Regions from separate parts of the Agarivorans sp. JK6 genome, predicted to be linked through region 1. Evidence: predicted binding sites of a transcription regulator. Region 1 holds the regulator's gene; the other holds the start of a gene.
What was found. Region 1 encodes LexA, which represses DNA repair genes until DNA is damaged. Its sites were predicted from a motif close to TACTGTATNNNNATACAGTA; they were not measured.
Positions count from the first base shown of each region.

Region 2: the regulator LexA is predicted to act here: its motif matches at 1,647-1,666, upstream of OV592_RS10195 (YebG family protein).

Region 1 is NZ_CP113525.1:414,580-418,650, forward strand. Features, by position in the region: gene OV592_RS01910 (homocysteine S-methyltransferase family protein) at 1-159, opposite strand, end outside; gene OV592_RS01915 (cytosolic protein) at 759-1,097, opposite strand; gene lexA (transcriptional repressor LexA) at 1,450-2,097, shown strand; gene coxB (cytochrome c oxidase subunit II) at 2,389-3,495, shown strand; gene ctaD (cytochrome c oxidase subunit I) at 3,507-4,071, shown strand, end outside.
Region 2 is NZ_CP113525.1:2,183,165-2,187,235, forward strand. Features, by position in the region: gene OV592_RS10180 (MlaD family protein) at 1-367, opposite strand, end outside; gene OV592_RS10185 (paraquat-inducible protein A) at 360-905, opposite strand; gene OV592_RS10190 (paraquat-inducible protein A) at 946-1,386, opposite strand; gene OV592_RS10195 (YebG family protein) at 1,680-1,940, shown strand; gene OV592_RS10200 (GAF domain-containing protein) at 1,945-2,424, shown strand; gene proQ (RNA chaperone ProQ) at 2,506-3,135, shown strand; gene prc (carboxy terminal-processing peptidase) at 3,162-4,071, shown strand, end outside.

The sequences.
Region 1 (4,071 bases):
TTCGGCGCCCGCATCTATAAAGTTTTGATTAGCTTGGCGTACTAAGGAAGGTGATTCGATCAGTGCTTGAGCACTCCATAAAGGTTGTGAAAAAGGCGCTCCCATTCTTTTAAGTTCTCGGCCCATTCCACCATCTAACACCGCTACATGTTTACTCATTATTTCTATACCACCACTACGCATTACCCTAATTATCATAAATGAGTCTAATTCAGATAAAGCAACTAAATAATGAAAGTTTTTCATGTTGATGAAGCAGGTTTTACCTCTAAGAGCTGTTCGATTAAAAGCTCTGAATTATAAGGCGTCGTGTTTTAGTCTAAGCATCGCTTAAGGATAGAATCGTTTAGAAAAATGAAGGCAGCCATTTCGTGGAATCTCTTGTTGCTTTCAATTTTAGCAAGCTTAGCGCGGCCGAGAATTTCGTTTAGTAGCAAAATTCTTAGTTAAAAATTTGCTTATAGTTTTGGTGCCAGCGTTTGAGCTTTTTATCTATATTTTTTCAATTTCTTATTGGTTTTTTGGTTTGGGGTGGAAATAACAATTTTTGCTATGTTTGAGCGTCAAAAATCGCTTTTTTAAAACTCTTTCTAAGTCAGTTTGTCTAGGGGGATTGCTCGCCAGTTAACCGCAGCATTGCTTTTTTCTCTAAATATAGAGCCCAACTCCATTCAATTCGTACACTGTTAATAAACGAAACGCATGCGAATGAATGCTTAGCGATTCCAGTTCGCTGGTTTCAACTTACAAAGTAATTGTCAGTCCAATCGAGTAATAAAGGTTTGCTCGTCATCCACAAAAGCGACAAAGCCGCCGTGATAGATAAACACCCGCCCGCGTCCCTCCACTAAGCAGGCAAGCTGTGGGTTTAAATCTTCTTCGTTAAATTGGCTTTGAAAAGTGCCCGTATCGGTGATTACGCCGCTGAATGTAGGCAAATATCCATGGGTGCGCTTGGCTTGATCAATCAGGCTCAGCTCGCTGGCAGTAGAGAAGCATGAGGGGATCGCCCCCGCTTCTTCGATAAACATTGTTTTTAGTTCTTCAAAAGCTGTAATCACCAGCCAGTCGATGCCGTTAACATGATGAATAAACATAGTGTTTCTCGGTAATTCTGATGCGGCGATTTTATCACTATCAGGGGAAGAGCGTAGTAGAGATTTAGTTGCTAAAGGCGGTAACTCTGTGCCATTTCCGGACATTCACGAGGTCAACTTGAAACACGCTTTTGCCCAAAGGGGAGTTAGCTAGATACTTAGCATCTTACTTCTGACTCAGTTTCCATCACATTGCAATCTACAACTCAAAATTTGGAGCGTAGTTTTAAAGTAGCGGAAAGATTTCCAAAGAAACTGAAACCTACAATAAGTCACTGATTTAGATAAATCCTTGCTTCATTGCTCATGCTGTATATACTAACAGTGTGCTGTATAAACTTACAGGTAGACTATGAAGCCCTTAACACCCCGTCAAACAGAAGTATTTGAATTAATTCGTCGTCATATTTCCGAAACGGGTATGCCGCCAACCCGTGCAGAGATCGCTAAAGAATTAGGCTTTCGTTCCGCTAATGCGGCAGAAGAGCACCTACGAGCACTTGCTAAGAAAGGGGCTATTGAGATGATCCCTGGAGCTTCGCGCGGTATTCGCATTAGTGAAGAGTATTTGCCAGCCAGCGCTAATGAGCCAGTGGCCGAAGACTTAGAACCCGGTTTACCCTTAATCGGCCAAGTGGCTGCAGGCGAGCCTATTTTGGCGCAGGAGCATGTAGAGTCGCACTATGCGGTAGATGCTAACTTGTTTAATCCTCATGCTGATTATTTACTGCGGGTGCAGGGAATGAGTATGAAAGACATCGGCATTATGGATGGTGACTTGTTAGCGGTGCACAAAACCAATAATGTTCATAATGGGCAAGTGGTGGTGGCACGTTTAGAAGACGATGTTACGGTTAAGCGTTTTGAGCGCGACGGTAAAATGGTTTACTTGCACCCAGAGAATGAAGAGCTCTCAACTATTGAAGTTGATTTAGAGTATCAAAGCATCGAAATCGAAGGCTTGGCGGTAGGTATTATTCGCACTGCCGATTGGATGTAAGCCTTACATAGCAATAAGTTCCGCTCTTTTTAAGCCCAAATCAGCCCGATTTGGGCTTTTGTCGTTAGCATCACATCTTTTGTGTTTATCCATAAAAATCTCAACAATATATTTACATTTCTTTAACTTAGGGGTTAATTTATAAGCAGTAGCTTGTATTTAGCTGTTGCTGTCTACTACTTTTGGGGTGGGGGATTTCCCTTTTTCTGCAGCTACTTTCCTAGTTTGGAGAGTTGTTGTCGTTGGCTACTAGCAAAGGAGAGCGCTGTGGGCCGATGGATTCAGCTAATAATGCTGACATTCTTTTCGTCGCAAGTATTTGCGCAAGAAATGTCATTCAACTTACGTCCGGGTGTTACCGCCATTAGTGAGCAGGTTTATGGCCTGCACATGACAATTTTTTATATTTGTTGTGCTATTGGGGTGCTGGTGTTTGGCGCCATGTTCTGGGCTATTTTTCATCATCGCAAGTCTAAAGGAGCCAAGCCGGCTCAATTTCATGAAAGTACCAAAGTAGAAATTATTTGGACCATCGTTCCTTTCATTATTTTGATTGGGATGGCGATTCCTGCCACTAAAACCCTGTTGGCCATGGAAGATCCTTCCGATGCCGATATCACCATTCAAGTAACAGGTTCCCAGTGGAAGTGGCATTACAAATACTTTGACCGTGAACTGGAATTTTACAGTGTGCTGGCATCTGATATGGATGAAGTTAACGGCAAGCTGGAAAAACGCAAAAACTACTTGCTTGAGGTAGACCGACCGCTGGTATTGCCCATCGATAAAAAAGTACGCTTTTTGATGACTTCGGAAGATGTTATCCACTCCTGGTGGGTACCGGATTTTGCAGTTAAGAAAGACGCCAACCCAGGTTTTATTAATGAGGCTTGGACCATCATTGATAAACCCGGCATATACCGCGGCCAGTGTGCTGAGTTATGTGGTAAAGACCACGGCTTTATGCCGATTGTGGTTATCGCTAAAACGCAGGCCGATTACGATGTTTGGTTAGCCGAAGAAGAAGCTGCTTATCAAGCCAAACAAGCCCAAGAGTTAGAACTGGTTGCTATGACTATGGAGCAAGACGAACTGATGTCGCTGGGCAAAAAAGTCTACGACAAAAGTTGTGCGGCTTGTCACCAAGTTAACGGTGAAGGCTTACCAGGTGTGTTCCCTGGCTTGAAAGACAGTCCAATCGCTATTGGTGATGTGGGCAAACATATTGAAGTAGTTGTGAATGGTGTACCGGGCACTGCGATGCAAGCCTTTGGTAAACAGCTAGGTTTAAAAGAGCTGGCTGCCGTAATTACCTACGAGCGTAACGCTTGGGGTAATGATACCGGTGATTTAGTGCAGGCCAAGGATGTTGTGGCCGTGCAAAACGCAGCGCAGTAGGGAGAGAGATAATGAGCACGATTAGTGACGTTCATGCTGACCATGATGAGCACCATCACGGTGCCCCGCGCGGTTTAATGCGTTGGGTATTGACCACTAACCATAAAGACATTGGTTCAATGTATTTGTGGTTTAGTTTTGCCATGTTTATTACCGGTGGCGCGATGGCGATGGTGATCCGCGCCGAGCTGTTCCAACCAGGTTTACAGTTAGTTGAACCTAACTTTTTCAATCAAATGACCACCATGCACGGCTTAATCATGGTGTTTGGTGCAGTGATGCCGGCCTTTACCGGTTTGGCTAACTGGCTGATTCCTATGATGATTGGTGCGCCAGATATGGCCTTGCCTCGCATGAATAACTGGAGCTTTTGGATTTTACCTTTTGCTTTCACCATGCTGTTGGCCTCGTTGTTTATGGAAGGTGGTGGCCCTAACTTTGGTTGGACTTTCTACGCGCCGCTTTCTACTAACTACAGCCCAGACAGTACCGCTTTGTTTGTGTTCTCGGTGCATATTATGGGGATTAGTTCGATTATGGGGGCGATCAATGTGATTGTTACCATTATGAACTTAC
Region 2 (4,071 bases), 1.8 Mb from region 1:
ATACTAGCGCGTCTAAACCGCTAATCTCTGTAATCGACGCTTTGGGCGTTACTAGCCAGAATTGGCTATCTTCTTTTAGTAACTGCTCTGCTTCTCGTTTAACTTCTGCAACTACAATTACGCCTTCTAAATTAGGTGCAAGTTCTACCGTTTTCACTACGCCAATATCTAGACCTTGGTAAAACAACTGAGTTTGCCCAGCGGTAATACCTTTTGCGCTATCAAACACAATGTTGATTTTCACACCTGCTTCAGACCAAGCTTTGAATAGTAGCCAAGCGCCTAACAGCACAGCCAAAATGGGCAACAGCCAAATAGGGGAGATTACCTTCTCTTTTTTAAGTTCCGGTTTACTAGCGTTATTCAAGTTGTTTATCCCAAATTAGTCTTGTATCAAAAGATTTTGCTGCGAACAGTGTTAACAATACTACTGCGCCAAATGCGGTGGCGCCGGGTCCTGCTTCCACGCCTACTAAATTATTTCGTTCAAATACTGCAATCATGATAGACAGAACAAAAAGATCGAGCATTGACCACTTACCAATAATGTCAATTATTCTATAGATAACAATCCGTTGTCGATTGTTCAGATTCAAATTAAATTGCAGGCTTAATAAAATAACAACCAAGCCGACAAGTTTCATTACAGGCACCACAATGCTGGCGACAAATACCACAATGGCAATCCCTACCATATCGTCTTTAATTAAGCTGATCACGCCAGACATAATAGTTTCGTATTGGGGAGCACCGCGAGTACTTAAAACGGTTATTGGCATTAAGTTCGCAGGGAAAAGTCCAACAGTAGCGGCAATGATAAAAGCCCAACATTTTTGCATGCTTTGAGGGGTTCGTGAATGCACTCGCATATGGCAGCGCTGACAGTGGCTTTGTTCTTCGGGCATTGACAGTTTGCAGTGCCTGCATTGTTTTAAGCCTAACTGTTTAGCGGATGTGTACATAACGCTCCCAGTATTCCGCTGGCTCTATACGTTGAATTAGGCGGGTAGACAGTAGCAAGGTTATGCAGATACACCAAAGCCCATAGCCTAAATCGATATCGGCGTATTCTACTAGTTTCACCAAGGCCACCAAAAAACTAACGATGTAGACTTCAATCATACTCCAGTGAATAAGATCGTCTTGAAAATGCAGCGCTGTTGCCAAAAAGGGAGCTTTCCAGCCTTTGCTTAAAGACAAAGAGGTATAACAGATTAAGCTGAATAGCAGAATTGGTGCGATGAAACTAGCGAGCACCACGCTGAACCCCACCAAATAATAGCCGTTTTCGAGTAACAACACGGTGCCGCGCAAAATATTGGCTGAACTGGGGATCCCAAGAAATGTAAAGCTTAACAGCGGATAAGTGTTAGCAAGCGTAACCATAATCAAGCACGTTAACGCTAAAGCAAATTGGCTAGAGAAACGAGCTCTACGCCCCCGCGCAAGTGTGTGTTTGCAGCGTGGGCATATTAATACGTTTCCAGCCCTACAATGTGCTTGGGTGTCGACCAACAAATCACAACTTGGGCAGATGGATAGCTTTGATAACTCAGAAGATTTCATACAGTACATATTAGCTAAGTCAGGCTAACTATGCTGTAAAAATTTGTCACTAGTAGTTTAAAAGTGAATGGTGCATACTACCCTGTATATAAAAACAGTAAATGGAGGCAGCGGTGGCTGTAATTATTAAATATGTCGTCGAACGTAACGGTGTAGAGAAAATGACTTTTAGTTCAAAAAAAGAAGCCGACAATTACGACAAAATGTTAGACGTAGCTGATCAGCTTACATTAATGATAAAGCATGCAGAACCTAAGATGAACGAGCAACAAGCCGAGAATTTAGGCTTCTACCTTTCTTCCCAGCGAAATGCGCTGCAACAAGTGCTCAAAGGCCAGGAGTTTGATGCATCGATGATAGAAGACGAGGAATAATGCAGTGGCAGACGTATCTTCGCGTTATTTAACACTAGGTAAACAATTAGACGCTTTGTTAGATAAAGACTTACCTTATATTTCTAATCTAGCTAATTTTTCTGCCTTATTATGGCTCGAGTTAGAAGAGATTAACTGGGTGGGGTGTTATTTGGCCGATAAAGCTAAAAAACAGCTGTTCTTAGGGCCGTTTCAAGGTAAACCTGCCTGTACTTCAATTCAAGTTGGTAAAGGCGTATGTGGTTCGGCCTTTGCGCAGCAGCAAACCTTCCGTGTTGAAAATGTGCATGAGTTTCCAGGACATATCGCTTGCGATAGTGCTAGCGAATCAGAAATCGTAGTGCCTTTATATCTTAATGGTGAACTGTTTGGCGTAGTAGATATTGATAGTCCACGTCTTAATCGATTCGAGCTAAGTGACCAAATTGGCATCGAGTATTTAGTTAAGGTGTTGGAAAATAAACTAAGTGATGTGCATTTTTAATGGCTTTTCAATATACGCTCACTATAATAGCCGAAATCAGCCCTGTCGCTGTACCAGTAAAGATGTATAAGAAAGGTCATCATGGAACAAACTAACAAACTGAAAAATAGCAAAGAAGTCATTCAATATTTGGCGACACAATTCCCAAACTGTTTTTCTACAGAAGGTGAAGCCAAGCCGCTTAAAATTGGTATTTTTCAGGACTTAGCTGAACGTCTAAAAGAAGACGAGAAAGTAAGTAATACCGTATTACGTTCTGCTCTGCGTCAATATACGTCTAGCTGGCGTTACTTGCATGGCGTAAAAGTTGGCTCTAAACGCGTTGACTTAGACGGTGTAGAGGGCGCAGAAATTGAACAAGAACATGTAGAACATGCACAAAAGACCTTAAAAGAAAGCAAAGATAAAGCCTTTGCCAACAAAAAGGCTCAAGCTGAAAAAGCTGACAAAAACAAAGCTGCTGCACGTAAACCAAAAGCTGATTTCAAGCGTACTAGTAAACCTAAAACTAGCGACAGCAAACCAGCAGCAGAGAAGAAGCCGATTGAAAAAATCGACAGTAAAGATTTAGTTGCAGGGAAGGAAGTTCGTGTATTGGTTGGAAAAACGCCAATGCCGGGTCAGATCTCAGAAGTAACAAAAGATGGCATTGCTGTTACACTTAAAAGCGGTATGTTAGTTAAAGTTAAAGCAGAACATATCGTTGCATAATTGATTTAGTAGTGAGATAGGTGCCTATGAAATATTTGAGCCGTCTGTGGCTATTTTTTTTAACGCTTAGTTACTCAACTCTGTTGTTGGCTCAAACGCCTACATTAGGACAAGATGCGCTACCCACTTTAAGCCAGCAAAGCCAACATGCTACAGCGGCAAAAAGAATTAGCGCTTTATATACCCGCTCTCACTACCGCAGTGTTCCTTTCGACGATGAATTATCAAGCGAAATCTTCGACAAGTTTATTCAGCAACTTGACTACAACCGTAGCTTGTTTTTGGAAGAAGATTTCTTACGCTTTGAGCGTTATCGCTACAGCCTAGATCAAGACATACCAGCTGGCAGATTGGAACCGCTTTATTCCATGTTCGACCTGTCGCTTAAGCGTCGCTACCAACAATTAGTATACTCTTTACAAGTGCTCGACGAGCCAATGGATTTTACTAAAGACGAACAGTTTCAATTTAATCGCAGCGAAGCAGATTGGCCTAAAACCCAAGCTGAGATTAAAGAACTGTGGCGCTTAAAAGTAAAATACGATGCGCTAAACTTAAAGTTAGCAGGCCGCGAACACGACAAAATTGTCGAAGTATTAGCCAAGCGCTATAACAGCGCGATTAAGCGTTTAGTGCAAACCGGCAGTGAAGATGTGTTCCAAACTGCAATGAACGCTTATTCTCGCGCCATCGAACCACATACTAGTTACTTATCTCCACGTACTGCAGAACGCTTCAAAATGGAAATGAATCTTTCATTAGAAGGCATTGGTGCAGTGCTGCAAGGTGAAGATGAGTACACCGTGATTCGAAGTTTGGTTCCTGGTGGACCAGCAGCGCTGAGCAACCAACTTGGTCCAGAAGACAAAATTGTTGGCGTTGCTCAAGGTGAAGATGAAATCGTTGATATTATTGGTTGGCGATTGGATGACGTAG